DNA from 4 places in the Arthrobacter sp. KN11-1C genome. Region 4 is predicted to be linked to each of the others. Evidence: riboswitches for the same ligand, from Rfam matches in the RefSeq annotation. Region 4 holds a riboswitch; each other region holds the start of a gene.

Region 1 (4,080 bases), 1.2 Mb from region 4:
AGGACCGCCCCAGCCACGACGACGCCGTGATCGGGCGCATCGTCACCGTCGACCGCGGCCGCTACACCGCGATAGTGGATGAAAGCTCGGACAACGAGCGCATTGTCATTGCCGCCCGCGCCCGGGAACTGAGGCGCTCCCCCGTGGTTCCAGGGGACTTCGTCGCCCTCGTCGGCGATGTTTCAGGAGCCCCGGACACCCTCGCCCGCCTCGTGCGGGTCGAGGAGCGCAAGACCCTCCTGCGGCGAAGTGCCGACGACACCGATCCGATCGAACGCGCCGTCGTCGCCAACGCCGACCAGCTCGTGGTGGTGGTGGCGGCCGCCAACCCGGAACCGCGCACGGGATTCATCGACCGCGCCCTGGTGGCAGCATACGACGCCGGAATCGAGCCGCTGCTGCTCGTCACCAAAGCGGATGTCAAGGATCCGACAGAACTGCTCGCCAACTACGTGAGCCTCGGTTTCCCCATCATCATCAGCCGGACGGCCGACGCCGGCGCCTCCGGCATCGACGCCCGGTCGGACGACGGTTTGTCCGCCCGCCTCGACAGTGACGCCGTCGGCCAGTTGCGGGACTACCTCGACGGCAAGGTCACCGTGCTCCTGGGCCATTCCGGCGTCGGGAAGTCCACCATGGTGAACGCCCTGACCGGGGCCGAGCGCGCCACCGGCGGGGTCAACGCGGTGACGGGGCGCGGACGGCACACCTCCTCGTCTGCCCTTGCCCTGAAGCTCAGCGACGCCCCCGGCGGAAGCTGGATCATCGATACCCCGGGCATCCGTTCCTTCGGCCTCGCCCACGTGAACCCGGACCGTATCCTGCATGCCTTCCCGGACCTCGAACCCGGGACCGAAATGTGCGAGCGCGGCTGCAAGCACGATGCCAACGCTGTTCGATGCGGCCTGGATTCGTGGGTCGCCGATGGCCATGCCGGAGAGTCGGGCCCGGCCCGCCTGGCATCGTTGCGCCGGCTCCTCGGCGCGGACCCGCGCATGGAAGCACAGGAAACCAAGGAACTGGGTACGGTCAACTAACTGCGCCGCTGCCGTCCTACCTCCCCGGCTCACCGGCGAAGAGACGGTAGTTTGGAACCATGACCCAACCCGATTCGAGCTACAACGACGACCTGCGGCTGGCACACGTCCTGGCCGACTCCGTCGATTCCCTGACAATGGAGCGGTTCAAGGCCCTGGACCTTCAGGTGGAGACCAAACCCGACCTGAGCCCGGTCACCGACGCCGACAAAGCCGCCGAGGAAGCAATCCGCGGGCAGCTCTCCCGTTCCCGCCCCCGTGACGCCGTCCTGGGGGAAGAATTCGGCAGCACGGGCCACGGCTCGAGGCGTTGGATCATCGATCCCATCGACGGGACCAAGAACTTCGTGCGTGGCGTACCCGTGTGGGCAACGCTGATCGCCCTCGTGGACGAGGGCGAGGTAGTAGTCGGCCTCGTGAGCGCTCCGGCGCTCGGCAAGCGTTGGTGGGCGGCCAAGGGCTCCGGCGCCTACATGGGCCGGTCGCTGGCGGCGGCCACCCGGTTGAAAGTTTCCAACGTGTCCCGGCTCGAAGACGCCTCGCTCTCCTACTCCGAGCTTTCCGAGTGGAAGCAGCACGAGAAGCTGGACAACTTCCTGGGCCTCGAGAACGATGTCTGGCGCAGCCGTGCGTACGGCGATTTCTGGTCCTACTGCCTCGTGGCCGAGGGCGCCGTGGACATCGCCGCCGAACCGGAACTCCAGGTCTACGACATGGCGGCCTTGGTGCCGATCGTGACCGAGGCCGGCGGACGCTTCACGTCTCTGGATGGCGCGGATGGCCCCTTCGGCGGAAACGCCGTCGCCACTAACTCGATCCTGCACTCCGAGGTGCTCAAGAGGCTCAACCCCGAACTCGACGACTTGCTCTGATCCACCCCATTCACTGAACAAACGACGGCGGACGTCCCTTTTCCGGGGCGTCCGTTGCTTTTTCTTCGGCTGAAGGCACATTTTTCGGGCGGTGTAACAATCCGCTTAACAATCGCGGTCACATTGGAACCGGCCTTGCCGGTGTCCTACGCTCTTTACAGGTCACGAGTGCCAGCGCGAAACCCCGGTTTGCTGGCCGGCAACCCTCCATCGCGGCGGGGTGCCCCGGGTGACGACCCGGCCGGTCCGGAACGGATGCGGCAAGCGCGGACCCCCTGCACGCAGGGGTCCCTCTTGAGTGAGGTCCCATGAGCACAGCCACAATTTCTTCCACGGCTCTTTCGCAGCACCACGATCCTGGGCAGCGGCACGGTGAGTCCCGGACTCCGGCGTCGCGCCCACTGGCCGCAGTCACCGGAGCGGAGCTGCAGGCGCCCTTGATCCAGGGCGGCCAGATCCGCTACGCCAACCTCGACTACGGCGCTTCCGCACCTGCGCTGACCGTGGTCTCCGCGTACCTCAACGAAATCCTGCCGTACTACGCGAGCGTCCACCGCGGCGCCGGCTATGCCTCCCAAATCAGCACGTCGGTCTACGAGAATGCCCGCAACATCGTTCGTGACTTCGTTGGCGGCAGGCCGGACGATTCCGTCATTTTCACGCGCAACACCACTGACTCCCTCAATCTGCTGGCGGGTTGCTTGCCGGTTGAGGACGGCAGGCATACGGGCGAAGTCCTGTACCTGGACATCGAGCACCACGCCAATCTGCTCCCATGGCAAGGTGTTCCCCACCGCAGCATCGTTGCCGCCGGAACGTTGTCGGAGACTGTTGCGGCTGTCCGCACGGCGCTCTCCCAGGGTGGCGTCAGCCTCCTGGCAGTCACCGGCGCGTCGAACGTGACCGGCGAAATCCTGCCCATCAAGGAACTCGCTGCCTTGGCCCACGAATTCGGGGCGCGGATCGTGGTGGACGCGGCGCAACTCGCACCGCACCGCCGCATCGATATCGCCGCCGCGGAGGTGGACTACCTGGTCTTCTCGGGGCACAAGCTCTATGCACCGTTCGGCGCCGGTGTGCTGGTGGGCCGCCCAGACTGGCTCGACGCCGGCACGCCGCACCTGGCAGGAGGCGGCGCGGTCCGCGAGGCACGCCTTGATTCCGTCAGCTGGGCCACGGGGCCGGCAAGGCACGAAGGGGGCTCTCCGAACGTGCTGGGCGCGGCCACCCTGGCCCGGGCCACTCAGGTCATTGCCAGCCTCGACCACGATGAATGGCACGCCCACGAGGCCGCCATCCGCTCGCACCTTGTCGAGGGCCTCAAGCAAATCGACGGCGTGACCGTGCACCAGATCTTCAGCGACACCGATCCCCAGGACACGATCGGCGTCGTGAACTTCTCGCTCCAGGGCTACGACGCCGGACTCGTCGCGGCCTATCTTGCGGCCGAGCATGGCATCGGCCTGCGGGACGGACGCTTTTGCGCGCACCCGCTGCTCAAGCGCCTCGGCCTTCCCTCCGGATCGCTGCGTGCCAGCTTCGGCGTGGGGTCGCGTTTGGAAGACGCCACCCGGCTCATCGCGGGCATCCAGGCGCTCAAGAGCAATGGCCTCGGCTGGGACTACGTGGTGGATGCCGGGCGTTGGGTCCCTGCGAACGACCACCGCAGCTACCCGGAGTGGGCTCCCAACACCCCCGGGACCGCGGGCGCCGCACCCTGCAGCACCGACTGATTGCGGTAGATTCGTAGGGTATTTTTCCTGTCCTACGAAGGAGTTCCCGCGTGGCCCCGCGACCCAAAGGCACCTCAGCCGGCCCCAGGCTATATGAGGAACGGCGACTCGAACTCGGCCGCAGTTTCCAGGACGGCGGAGAACACTATGAGCGGGTCCGGCCGGGCTACCCTGCGGATTCAGCTGACTGGCTGCTGCCGGAGGGGGCTCGGGACGCGGCAGACATCGGCGCCGGCACCGGAAAGTTCACCTCGCTGCTCGTCGAGCGGGGGCTGGCGGTGTCCGCAGTGGACCCCTCCACGGACATGCTCACCCAGCTGCGCAAAGGGTATCCACAGGTGATCGCCCTGGAGGGCACGGCTGAGGCAACCGGGCTGGCGGACTCAGCATTCGACGTCGTCAGCGTTGCCCAAGCCTGGCACTGGTGCGATCCGCTCG
Region 2 (4,080 bases), 1.8 Mb from region 4:
CGCCTACGCCAATCTCGCCATCCGCGGACGGCTGCTGCAGCAAATCCTCGACGAACAACTTGGCCCGTGCATGGACCTCAAACCGGACCTCGTGAGCATCTCCGCAGGCGGCAACGACCTCATCCGTCCCGGCGGCGATCCCGACGCCCTGGCCGAGAAACTCGATGCCGCCGTGCAAACCCTGAGTTCCGACGGCGCCACGGTGGTTCTCTTCAACGGTCCGGACACAGTGTCATCAGTCCTCGGCCGGATCCGCGGCAAGGTGGCCATCTACAACGAGAACCTTCGCACCGTGGCCGCCCGCCATGATGCCGTGGTGGCTGACATGTGGTCCTTGAGGCAGCTTTCCAACTCCCAGATGTGGGACGAAGACCGCCTCCACTTCTCGCCCCTCGGCCATCACACCGTCGCCGCGATGGTCCTCGACTCACTCAATGTGCCGCACAACCTCGAACCGCTCTACCCCAAACCTCTCCCCCAGCGCAGTTGGCGCGAAGCCCGCTCAGGCGACCTCGTCTGGGCACGCGAATACTTTGTCCCGTGGGTCATCCGCCGGATCAGGCACCGCTCCTCCGGTGACGGGATCCTGCCGAAACGCCCGACGCCGGGACCCGTCTTCGGTCCTGCCGACACGCTCCTGCCCGGGAGCTGAGCGCGAACCGCGAGCTTAGCCACAGGGAGCGGGGCTAAGCTGGTGAAAGACAGGGAGGCCTCCGCCGTGAACAATCTGATCTTCTGGATCATCGTCTGCTCTTGGCTGATTCCCATGGGGATCCGCATGTACAACCGATCGCGCCAGCGCAGGATCCAGGACTTCCCTCCGCAGGATTACCTTGGGCAGCCCTATCCTCCGCAGGATTACCCCGGGCAGCCCTACCCTCCACAGCACTACCCGGTCGGATACCCGGAACAACCCCCGGTGGTCATCCCGCCTGCGCCCCAAAACCCGATGGCGACGCCCGCACCGCAGGCCGCTCCGCCGTCGCAGGCCGCTCCGCCGTCGTCGGCTGCTCCGCAAGCGGGCGGCGCTCCCCAGCCGAGCAGCGCGCCCCAAGGGTACCGGGCACGGAAACTGGCCGAACTGGACCAGAAGTACAGCGACGGGAAAATCGCCATGGAGGACTACATGAAACTCCGCCAGGAGATCATGAACGGCTGATTCAGCGGAAAAGGCGCGCTATCCGAAAAAGGCTTCGCGCAGCTGGGGGCCGAGCTGTCCGATCTCGGTGAGGAAACCGTCGTGCCCGATCGGCGCCTCGATCACGTGAACAGGGACCTCGCCGGGCAGGGCCTTGGCGAGCTCGCGGGATTGCTCCGGGAAATAGAGCCGGTCCGAGTCCACCGAGGCCACGAAGAACGTCGCCGTGGCCACGGCCAGCGCGTCCTCCAGCGAGCCCCGGCCGCGCGTGATGTCGTGGCTCATGAGCGCTTCGGTAATGGCGATGTAGCTATTGGCGTCGAAGCGCTGGACCAGCTTGCTTCCCTGGTGGTCCAGGTAGCTCTCCACCTGGTAGCGGCCCCGGTCCCCCAACGCGGCAGCCTGGAGTGGTGCCTCGCCGCCCTGGGCGTTCCGGCCGAAGCGGAAGTCCAGCTCGTCTGCCGAGCGATAGGTGATGTGGGCAATCCGCCGGGCCAGGGCCAGGCCCGCCTCGGGGGCGGCATGGCCGTAGTAGTCTCCGCCGTTGAAGTCGGCGTCCTGCCGGATGGCGAGCGTCTGGGCCTGTGCGAACGCGATCTGCTCGGCAGTGCTGTACGCCCCGATGGAGATCACGGCGCATCGCTTGACACGGTCCGGATAGCCGACGGCCCATTCCAGTGCACGGGCACCGCCCATGGACCCGCCCACGACGGTGTGCCAGCTGTGGATCCCCAAGGCGTCGGCCAGCCTGGCCTCGGCTACCGTGCTGTCGCGAAGGGTCACGAGCGGGAAGCGGGAGCCCCACGGCTTGCCGTCGGGAGCGCTCGACGACGGCCCGGTGCTGCCGTAGCAGCCCCCCACAATGTTGACGGAAACCACGAAGTAGCGGTCCGTGTCGATGGTGGCGCCGGGACCCACGAGTTGCTCCCACCAGCCTTCTTCGTCGCTCTCGCCGCGGGCCACATGGGTGCTGCCGGTGAGGGCGTGTTCCACGAGGACAGCGTTGGAAGCGTCTGCGTTGAGCCGCCCCCACGTCTCGTACGCAAGGACGACGTCCGGGAGGGAACCTCCGGCCTCCAGCTCGAGTCCGCCCACGGAAACGTACTTGAGGGTTCCGTCCTGGGTACCGGAAAGGGGTATGGCTGTTGCAGCAATTGTCATTCGTTGACACCTCACATCGCGCTTGCCCGCCGCCAACACAGCGAAGGGCCAGGTCTTCACCCGGGGCACCCCGCCGCGAATGGAGGGTTGCCGGCCAGCAAGCCGGGGCTGTCGCTGGCACTCATGACCTATAGGAAGAGTCTAGGAAAAACGGACCCCTCCTGACGAAGATTATGACATCTTTGTGACACTTGGCCGCGTTTTGTTCACGAAGCGGGGGTTGCGAAGGCTGGCCGGCGAAGATTCATCTTGCGTCGCCGACCAGCCTCGTATCCCGTCCGGGTCCGCGCTAGGCGCTCTTGGCTGCCCGGAATCCCGACTCGAGGTCCGCGAGGATGTCGTCGATGTGCTCGATTCCGACGGACAGCCGCACCAGGCCAGGGGTCACTCCCGCAATGGCCTGCTGTTCCGGCGTTAGCTGGCTGTGCGTCGTCGACGCCGGGTGGATGACCAACGAGCGGACGTCGCCGATGTTGGCCACGTGCGAATGCAGTTCCAGGGCGTCCACGAAGCGCTTGCCGGCTTCGACCCCGCCGTTGATGGTGAAGGACACCACGGCGCCGGTGCCCTTGGGGCCGTACTTCCGGCCCCGCTCAAACCACGGGCTGGAAGGCAGCCCCGCGTACGCAACCGATTCGACGTCGTCGCGCCCTTCGAGCCAGTGCGCCACTTTGGTGGCATTGTCCACGTGGCGTTCCACCCGGAGGCTGAGGGTTTCGATGCCTTGGGAGATCAGGAACGCGTTGAACGGGGAAACCGCCGAGCCGAGGTCGCGCAGGAGTTGGACCCGGGCCTTGAGGATGTAGGAGAGGTTCGCCCCGAGGGCCCCGTCCTTGCCGAGGTCGCGGGCGTAGACCAGGCCGTTGTAGCTGGGATCCGGTGTGTTGAAGTTGGGGAACCGCTCGGGGTCCTTCCCGAAATCGAAGTTGCCGGAGTCTACGATGACACCGGCAATGGCAGATCCGTGCCCACCCAGGTACTTCGTGGCCGAGTGCACCACGATGTCCGCGCCCCACTCGATCGGCCGGATCAGGTAGGGAGTGGCGAGGGTATTGTCCACGACCAGCGGGACTCCGGCCTCATGGGCGATGCGGGAGACGCCCTCGATGTCCAAGACGTCCTGCCGGGGGTTGGAGACGACTTCGGCGAAGAACAGCTTGGTGTTTGGCTGCACCGCGTCCCGCCAGTGGTCGAGGTTGTCCGGGTCCTCGACGAAGGTCACGGAGATGCCGAATTTCTTCAGCGTATGGGCCAGCAGGTTGTAGGTGCCGCCGTAGAGGCTCGGGCTGGCGACCACGTGGTCACCGGCCTCGGCCACGTTGAGGATGGCGAAGGTTTCCGCGGCCTGGCCGGAGCTCAGCAGGAGGGCCGCCAAGCCACCCTCCAGGCTCGCTATGCGCTGCTCCACGGCATCCTGCGTGGGGTTGCCGATCCGGGTGTAGATGGGCGCCAGCTCGGCGAGCGCAAAACGGTTGGCCGCGCTTTCCGCGCTGGGGAAGACGAACGACGTCGTCTGGTAGATGGGCAGGGCACGGGCGCCGGTAGCGGCGTCCGGCTCCTGGCCGGCATGGATTTGGCGCGTTTCGAATGACCATCCTTGGGACATGCGGACTCCTGGTTGTCTGGGCTCTTGCCGTGCTTCAGCCTGCCGGGCTGAAGGGTTCAGCCTGCCGGGCTGAAGGGTTCAGCATGCCGGGCTGAAGGGTTCAGCATGCCGGCGATCGGTTGCCGCCAGTCTAGGGACGGCATTGCGGGCTCCGGAAGCTTTATGACGAACACGG
Region 3 (4,080 bases), 1.4 Mb from region 4:
CCTGGGTGGGGCGGGTGGCCTTGAGGAGCTCGAGCTGGGAGCGGACCGAGACATACTCGCCCGCACCCATGGACAGCGCTCCCGCCAGCAAGCCGGCGACGCCGCTGAACAGGACCACAGTTGCGGGGACCCCGGTGGCCGCCATGCCCATCACGAGGGAAAGGTTGCTGACCAGGCCGTCGTTGGCGCCGAATACGGCAGCGCGGAAGGTTCCGGACAACCTGTTGCGGCCGCGCGTCGCCAGGCCGCGGACTACTTCTTCGTGGATCTGTTCGTCGGCCGCCATGGCGCGGGTTGCCGCTGGATCCTTCGCATAGGGCGAGCGCCCTTCAGCCCGTTGGGCGAGGGCCAGCACGAACACCGATCCGAAGTTCCGGGCCAGGAAGCCAAGCATTTGGCTTCGAGCGGAGGCCGCCTTCGGCATGCCGGCATGTTCGCCGAGGAGCTTGAGCCAGTGTGCCTCATGGCGGCCCTCGGCCTCTGCGAGGGCCAAAAGGATTTCGCGCTCCTCGCCGTCGCGGCGCTGCGCCAGTTGGCGGTACACGGCGGCTTCGGCCCGTTCGTCGGCCAGGTACTGCCGCCAACGCTTGATGTCCGACGACGACGGGGGAGTCTTGGGGGCTGCTGCGTCTTGGGACAGACTGCTTGGGTCCGAGGGATTGTCTGAATGCGAGGGTTTTGTGTGCGGGTGCACCGGGACTCCTGGGTTGCTGGGGCGGGCTTCATCGCCTCATTGCAGCTCCACTTTATCGCCAATTTCCGCGGTTTTTCGGCTGGCAATCCTCACTGGACTTTTTAGGCGCGCCTCAAAAACCGGGAGGCTCGCGGGAGACCTTGACCGCCGCAGGGGGCAGTGCTGGGATGGATGGACAGGGTCCACGAATTGGCGGGGTGGCGTTGGATCGGCTGCCTCATGTGCCTGTGCGATGGGCTCAGTGGCACGTCGAACGGAGGTTGCACCATGGACAGCACCGAGACCCACGCCCGCCATCCCGACCGGCCCACGGTCGAGGCCGATCCCGCCTACGACTACAACGAGGACCTGGCCGTGGACGAAGACTGGGAGGAACAGGCCGAGGTCCTTGACGACGACGAACGGCCGGTCGCGCTCGACGCCGACGAACACCGTGAGTCGGAAGTGATCGAATAGCCCCGGCCCGCTGAAACCCGGCTCGCTGAACTTGGCCGCTAAAACGCGCTAGCTAAAACGCGCTCAAGATGAAGTGCTTCTGCACGCCCGCACGATGCCCGGTTGCCGCAACCGTGAGGGTAAGTTTCCGCGTGGCCGGGAACCAGCGGGCGGGCTGGACTGCTTTTGAAAGCGCTTCGGTGATGAGTCGCGGCTCATGATGCCAATAGCGTTCCAGGTTTCCGTCCACCACGAACGTAATGGAGCCTTGGGAGAGGTCGACGCCGGGAATCACCCGGACGAACTCGTCCACCCGCCGGAAGCGGGGCAACAAGAGGGTGCTGGACTGGGTAGTGTGCGCGGTTGTGGCGGTAGCGCCGTTTTCGAAAGGCATGGCCTTCTCCTGTGGAGTTGCTCTTGCCCGTTCGGTTGTCTCTGGTCCGAACCGGGCCGCTTCTTCATCCGAACCACCCGTGAACATGGGGTTGGCGTGTGGCAAGTCGGAGCTTGGCGCCACATCTCTTGAAGCTGTTCCTACTGTACATGCGACAGCGGCGCCGCACCTCTCGAAGGAGAAGGTGCGGCGCCGCCGTCGTACGAGGTTTTGTGAAACTTAGTGGCTGGCCACCGGGTGGGCTTCCAAGGGGAGTTCCTCCGCGGCCGCTCCGGCAACGCGGCGGTCCCAGGCTTCGCGGACCGCGGGCTCGGTGGGCGGCGTGAGGAGGGAGACCACGAAGTAGACGGCGAACGAGGCGCCGAGGCCCCAGTAGATGGGGTCGTTGGCGTAGACGCCGTCTTCGCTGGGGATGATTCCGGTGGCGTAGGCGATCAGCAAGGCAAGGGTCAGTACGGACCCGACCGCCATGGACCAGGCTGCGGCAATACCTGTACCGCGCTTCCAGACCAAGCCGCCCAGGATGGCAACAAGCAGGCCACCTACCAGGATGTCGTAGGCGATGGTCAGGGCTACCACGACGTCTTGCGCCGCCATCGAGATCAGTACTGCCACGATGCCCAGGCCAAGGACCCAGTAGCGGTTGGCCTTGACGTCATGCTCGGGATTCTCGGTGTCGCTGGTGTTGATTGTCTTGCCGAACCAGCTGGCCACGAACGGGACCACGTCGGCGCGCGCAACGGTGGCTGCGGCGATGAGGGCTCCGGACGCGGTGGACATCATGGCGGCGACTGCTGCGGCCATGACAAGTCCGCCGATGCCGATCGGCAGGATGTGCGTGGCTACCTCGGCGTAGACGACGTCCTTGCCAAGGGCCTTGACGTCGATGTTCGGCAGGGCCACCCGGGCGGCCAGGCCGATCAATGCGCCGGCGACGCCGTACAAGACGCAGTAGATGCCGGCGGTGGCGCCGCCCCATCGGGCCACCTTGGGGGTCTTCGCGGTGAAGACGCGCTGCCAGATGTCCTGGCCGATCAGCAGGCCCAGGGTGTAGACGACGAAGTACGTGATGATGGTCTGGGCTCCGATGCCGTCCAGCTGGAAGAAGCTGGCGTCAACGCGGGCACGGATGCCGTCGAAGCCGCCTGCGGCGTTGAGGACGAACGGGAGCATGAGGAAGAAAATGCCCACGGTCTTGATGATGAACTGCACCTGGTCGGCGAGGGTGATGGACCACATGCCGCCGATGGTGGAGTAGACCAGGACGATGGCGCCGCCGACGGCGATGGCGAGCCAGCGCTCCCAGCCGAAGAGGACGACGAAGATGGTGGCGTAGGCGCCCGTGGACGTAGCGCACAGCATGAGGGTGTAGGCGAGCATGACGATGCCGGAGGTCTGCGTGGCGCGCTGGCCGTACCGCAGGCTCAGCATCTGGGAGACCGTGTAGATCTTGAGCCGCTGGATGGTGCCGGCGAAAAGCAGGCTCAGGAGGAGGACGCCCGAACCAATGGCCACCACCAGCCACATGCCGGAGACGCCGAACTTGTAGCCGAGGCCGACGCCGCCAACCGTCGATGCGCCGCCAAGGACGACGGCGGCCATCGTGCCGGTGTAGAGCATCGGACCGAGGCGGCGTCCTGCCACCAGGAAGTCGCTGTTGTTCTTGGTGCGCGACTTGCCCCACCAGCCGAAGGCCAGCATGGCGAGCAAATACACCACCACGATCGCAATATTGATGAACGAAGAGTCCACGGTTGGCTCCTGAAAGTGATGCGCAGAGCTCTGGGGGATTCCGACGCCGGTCCGCGGGGTTTCGTGCGGGGTTGCGGAAGGTCTCTGCGCTGGTGAGTGGGGAGAGTAGCCTGTGACGTGTGCCTCACAAACAACACTTGTTGCCTATGAGGATACGTAGTGATGCGAGTAACAGTCAAGGCGTTGCCGTGCGCAGCGGGCGCAACGGCGGTCCTCCAGCCATCCGGAGGCCCCGCCACGCAGGCGATCCGGCTACTATTGCAGCAATGACAGGGCCGCCAAAACGGCCTGAAAGGTTCGTGAATGAAGGCTCTCCCCGTTGAACCGAGCAACGTCCCCGTTGCCATCGGTTCCAGAATCCGTGCCGCCCGCCAATCCCAGCGGCTCACCATCGAGCAAGTCGCCGACGCCACCGGCCTGACCAAGGGGTTCCTGAGCCGTGTGGAGCGTGACCTGACATCGCCGTCGGTCGCTTCCCTCGTGACGCTTTGCCAAGTTCTCTCGGTGTCCATCGGAGACCTTTTTGCGGCACCCGAGACGCACCTGACCCGACGCGACGACGGACCGCGGATTTCACTCGGTGGGCAGGGCATTGTGGAACGTCTCCTGACCGCGCGCTCCGAACGGCGATTGCAGATCCTGCAGGCCTCGATCGAGCCCCGCGGCCGGGGAGAGGCCGAGCTCTACGCTGTCGATTGCGACGTCGACGTCCTGCACGTCGTCAAGGGCCGCATCACATTGATCCTCACCAACGAGGAGTACGAGCTCGAAGAGGGAGACACTCTGTCCTTCCCGGGCCGCGAAC
Region 4 (4,080 bases):
TCTGGGGATCGTATTCCACAAAGACGTCGCCGAGGTCCAGGATGGCAGCGTCGAGTTCGGTCTTTCCTGGGCAATCGCCGCCGATCGCGTTGATGTGAACGCCCGGAGAAACCTGGTCTGCCTTCAGGATCGTGGCGTTGGCCTTGTCCGCCGTGCACGTGGTGATCACGTCGGCACCTTCCACTGCGTGGGCCGCCGAGCCCGCGATGGTGATGTCGAAGCCGAGGGGAGCCATGTTCCTGACGAACTTCTCCATCGCAGCCGGATCCGTGTCCCAGATCCTGACAGTGTTGATGCCCAGGGCCGCCCGGAAGGCCAGGGCCTGGAACTCCGATTGGGTACCGGTTCCGATCATCCCCATGACCCGGGAATCGGGGCGCGCGAGTTTCTTCGCGACCATCCCCGACGTAGCCGCCGTTCGCAGCGCGGTCAGCACTGTCATCTCCGCGAGGAACGTCGGATAGCCGTTATGGACGTCGGACAGGACACCGAAAGCTGTCACAGTCTGGAAGCCGCGCGCTGGATTCGAAGGGTGTCCGTTGACATACTTGAAGCCGTAGGTTTCCTGGTCACTTGTGGGCATCAGTTCGATGACGCCGAACGGGGTGTGACTCGCCACCCGCGGAGTCTTGTCAAAAGATTCCCATCGCCGGAAGTCGTCTTCCAAGTACTGAACCATCTCCGAAATGATGGTTTCCGGGCCTCGCCCGGCCGTCCAGCGGACCATATTGCGGACATCGACAAAGCGCGTCATGTGCGCTCCTTTCCCTCATAAGCACTGTTGCTACGAGGCTACGGAGTGGCGATATGCATCCACAATTGCCAAAGTACGTACTTTTCATTGAAAAAGTGCACAAAATGACGACGCAAGATGCACACAATGCTCATTCGGCTTGTCTCTGCCAAGCCAGCGGCTACCGCAGGACGGAGCTGAGCAGCAGGCTCGTCTCGCTATTGACGATCCCCTCGATCCCGCGGATCCTTCCCAGGACCTGGTCAAAATCGCTGAGGCTTTCCGTGCGCAGCTCAGCCACAAGGTCCCAGCCGCCATTCGTGGTGTGCAGTGCCCAAATCTCGGGAAGCCCCCTCAGCTGGCGAATGACCCTGTCGGCCGACCTTCCCTCCACGGCAATGAGCGCAATAGCCCGGATCGCAAGTGGATCGACTTCGTCGCGCACCCTCGCGGTGAAACCAACGATGGTTCCGGAGGAGACAAGGCGCTCGAGCCGGCTGTTCACAGTGGCCCTGGCGACGCCGAGCTGGCGCGCGAGGCTCGCGACAGATGCCCGGCCGTCCTCCCTGAGGGCGGAGAGGAGCTGGCGGTCAAGGTCGGTGAGTGCTGCCATAAAGATAAACGTATCGCCCATTCCCCAAGTGGGCCTGAGTCCGTAGGGTATCGACATGAGCATCTACATCAGCCCCGACTCTGCTGCATGGTCGCTGACGGCCATGGCAACTGGTGCGTCAGCGGGATCAATCGATGATGCGAACGGCATGTCCAACTTGATCAAGGAAATCTACGAGACAGAAGGTTTCGAAGCGCTGTCTGGCGTGGTTTTTGCCCTGGCTCATCACAACAGCCTCTCGCTGCACGCACTCGCCACGGCCACCGGGATTTCCGTGCACGAGTTGCTGGAAATCCGGAAGCATCAAGGTTCCACGTTTCATCACTCCCCCACAGGAGTAGCGTCGCGCTTTGATGCCGTTTCACCCCGGGTCCAGGCAAGTCTGGACCCGCTGCCTACAGAAACCGAGGCGTAGGGTCCTCGCCAGCGTGGCCCCACCCACTGGCTCCCCCGCCGGCTGCCTCCCGGTTACGGAACATGACGACGGCCGGTGATGCGGGCCGCCGTCGTGGATGTTATTTTTCTTCTTGAGTAATGAGCACCAGCGCGAAGCCCTGACTTGCTGGTCGGCAACCCTCTCTCCGGCGGGGTGCCTCAGGTGACTACTCGGCGTATCGACACTTTCGAACTGCAAGCGTGACTGAGGAGCACCAATGCCTGAACCCACCGAGGAAAAACTCTCCTACCGTCTCATCACGGGCCCTGACACCAAGGAATTCTGCGAGCGGATCTCCACCGCCCTCGCGGAGGGATACGTGTTGCACGGCAGCCCGGCCGCGACTTTCAACGGCACGGACGTGATTGTGGCGCAGGCCATCGTCCTGCCCGCGGCGATCGCGAGCGCGGATGCCGCCGTCGCCAATGCGGTGGATCAGCTTGACGAGGAGTTCGACGGCGAGGGCCACGCATGAGCTACGCAGGCGACCTCAGCCCGCACGACGCCTGGGCCAAGCTCGAGCAAGGCGCCATCCTGGTGGACGTCCGCACCGAAGGCGAGTGGGCACACATCGGGATCCCGGACACGAAAGCCACCGAGAACGATCCCTTGTTCATCCAGTGGAACCTGGCCGGCGGCATCCCCAACACCCGTTTCATCGAACAGCTGACGCAACAGGCTCCTGAGGCGGACGGCACCGAACTTGTCTTCCTCTGCCGCTCCGGCCAGCGCTCCATCGCCGCCGCGATCGCCGCAACCCAGGCCGGCTACACCGCCTACAACGTCCTCGAGGGTTTCGAGGGCGAACCGGACCGCTACGGCGAACGAACCGTGAATGGCTGGAAAAACCGTGGACTTCCGACGAACCTGGGGAACATCTAAGTGACTTTCAATCCTGACGCCGCCGGCTGGAGCCCTGACACCCAGGCAGTCCGCGGCGGTCTTGACCGTACCAACTTCCAGGAAACGTCCGAAGCCGTCTTCCTGAACTCCGGCTTCGTCTACGAGTCCGCCGCGGCCGCCGAGCGAGCGTTCACGGGCGAGGACGAACGCTTCGTCTACTCCCGTTACGGCAACCCCTCCGTCGCCACCTTCCAGGAGCGCCTCCGCCTGCTCGAAGGCACCGAAGCGTGCTTCGCGACGGCGTCGGGCATGTCCGCGGTCTTCACCGCCCTCGGTGCGTTGCTGGCTGCCGGCGACCGCGTGGTTGCCGCCCGCTCGCTCTTCGGTTCCTGCTTCGTGATCCTCAACGAGATCCTGCCGCGCTGGGGCGTCGAGACCGTCTTCGTCGACGGGCCGGACCTGGATCAGTGGCGTGCCGCGTTGTCCGAGCCGACAACGGCAGTGTTCTTCGAGTCGCCGTCGAACCCCATGCAGGAAATCGTGGACATCGCCGCGGTGAGCGAGCTTGCCCACGCGGCTGGCGCCACCGTCGTCGTCGACAACGTCTTCGCCACCCCCTTGCTGCAACGCTGCGGCGATCTCGGCGCAGACGTGATTGTCTACTCGGGCACTAAGCACATCGATGGCCAAGGCCGGGTCCTTGGCGGAGCGATCCTGGGCACCAAGGAGTTCATCGACGGGCCGGTCAAGCAACTCATGCGGCACACCGGGCCGTCCCTTTCCGCGTTCAACGCCTGGGTCCTGACCAAAGGCCTGGAGACGATGGCCCTGCGCGTCAATCACTCCTCGGCATCTGCTTTGCGGATCGCCGAATGGCTTGAGGCACAACCGGCCATCAGCTGGGTCAAGTACCCGCTGCTGAAGTCGCACCCGCAGCACGAGCTCGCCGCGAAGCAAATGAAGGCCGGCGGAACCGTGCTCACCTTCGAACTGCTCCCCTCCGCGGGGCGATCGGCGAAGGAGGCTGCCTTCGCGCTGCTGGACGGGCTCGCCGTCATCGACATCTCGAACAACCTGGGCGACTCCAAGTCCCTCATCACCCACCCCGCCACCACCACGCACCGCGCCATGGGTCCGGAAGGCCGCGCAGCAATTGGCCTGAGCGACGGCGTCGTGCGGCTTTCGGTGGGGCTGGAAGATGTGGACGACCTCATCGGGGACCTTGAGCGGGCCCTCAAACAGGCCTAGCCCGGCGCTTCGCGCCAGTCTTGGCGCACCCAGGTGAGGACGGGCTGCGGCTTGGTGTCGCTCTCGTCCCGCTCTGAGCGCATCGTGATCTGAACAGCGTGCTCGACGACGGCGGCCAGCCCGGCGGCGTCGGGCGCGTCCCCGTTGGTGCCGCTCCAGCGCCCGGCAACACCACGCTGTTCGATGGCGCCGTTGCCACGGCCCAGA

The links. Region 4 has a riboswitch for S-adenosylmethionine ahead of ACSBOX_RS01730 (DUF1737 domain-containing protein). Riboswitches for the same ligand answer to the same signal wherever they lie in the genome.
Region 1: it holds a riboswitch for S-adenosylmethionine, as region 4 does, so the genes downstream of both, ACSBOX_RS07120 (aminotransferase class V-fold PLP-dependent enzyme) here and ACSBOX_RS01730 (DUF1737 domain-containing protein) in region 4, are expected to answer to the same signal.
Region 2: it holds a riboswitch for S-adenosylmethionine, as region 4 does, so the genes downstream of both, metX (homoserine O-acetyltransferase MetX) here and ACSBOX_RS01730 (DUF1737 domain-containing protein) in region 4, are expected to answer to the same signal.
Region 3: it holds a riboswitch for S-adenosylmethionine, as region 4 does, so the genes downstream of both, ACSBOX_RS16360 (hypothetical protein) here and ACSBOX_RS01730 (DUF1737 domain-containing protein) in region 4, are expected to answer to the same signal.

The regions. Positions count from the first base shown of each region.
Region 1 covers NZ_CP197467.1:1,520,493-1,524,572, reverse strand. The annotation lists gene rsgA (ribosome small subunit-dependent GTPase A) at 1-1,037, shown strand, start outside; gene hisN (histidinol-phosphatase) at 1,097-1,909, shown strand; SAM riboswitch class IV at 2,070-2,182, shown strand; gene ACSBOX_RS07120 (aminotransferase class V-fold PLP-dependent enzyme) at 2,218-3,642, shown strand; gene ACSBOX_RS07115 (class I SAM-dependent methyltransferase) at 3,693-4,080, shown strand, end outside.
Region 2 covers NZ_CP197467.1:3,093,374-3,097,453, forward strand. The annotation lists gene ACSBOX_RS14555 (SGNH/GDSL hydrolase family protein) at 1-652, shown strand, start outside; gene ACSBOX_RS14560 (hypothetical protein) at 719-1,159, shown strand; gene metX (homoserine O-acetyltransferase MetX) at 1,178-2,299, opposite strand; SAM riboswitch class IV at 2,313-2,428, opposite strand; gene ACSBOX_RS14570 (bifunctional o-acetylhomoserine/o-acetylserine sulfhydrylase) at 2,589-3,905, opposite strand.
Region 3 covers NZ_CP197467.1:3,501,489-3,505,568, reverse strand. The annotation lists gene ACSBOX_RS16370 (VIT1/CCC1 transporter family protein) at 1-640, opposite strand, end outside; gene ACSBOX_RS16365 (hypothetical protein) at 962-1,150, shown strand; gene ACSBOX_RS16360 (hypothetical protein) at 1,203-1,523, opposite strand; SAM riboswitch class IV at 1,538-1,657, opposite strand; gene ACSBOX_RS16355 (sodium:solute symporter) at 1,743-3,275, opposite strand; gene ACSBOX_RS16350 (helix-turn-helix domain-containing protein) at 3,579-4,080, shown strand, end outside.
Region 4 covers NZ_CP197467.1:353,173-357,252, reverse strand. The annotation lists gene ACSBOX_RS01745 (ornithine cyclodeaminase) at 1-754, opposite strand, end outside; gene ACSBOX_RS01740 (Lrp/AsnC family transcriptional regulator) at 915-1,346, opposite strand; gene ACSBOX_RS01735 (hypothetical protein) at 1,402-1,761, shown strand; SAM riboswitch class IV at 1,877-1,989, shown strand; gene ACSBOX_RS01730 (DUF1737 domain-containing protein) at 2,000-2,257, shown strand; gene ACSBOX_RS01725 (rhodanese-like domain-containing protein) at 2,254-2,664, shown strand; gene ACSBOX_RS01720 (O-succinylhomoserine sulfhydrylase) at 2,665-3,873, shown strand; gene ACSBOX_RS01715 (glutamate--cysteine ligase 2) at 3,870-4,080, opposite strand, start outside.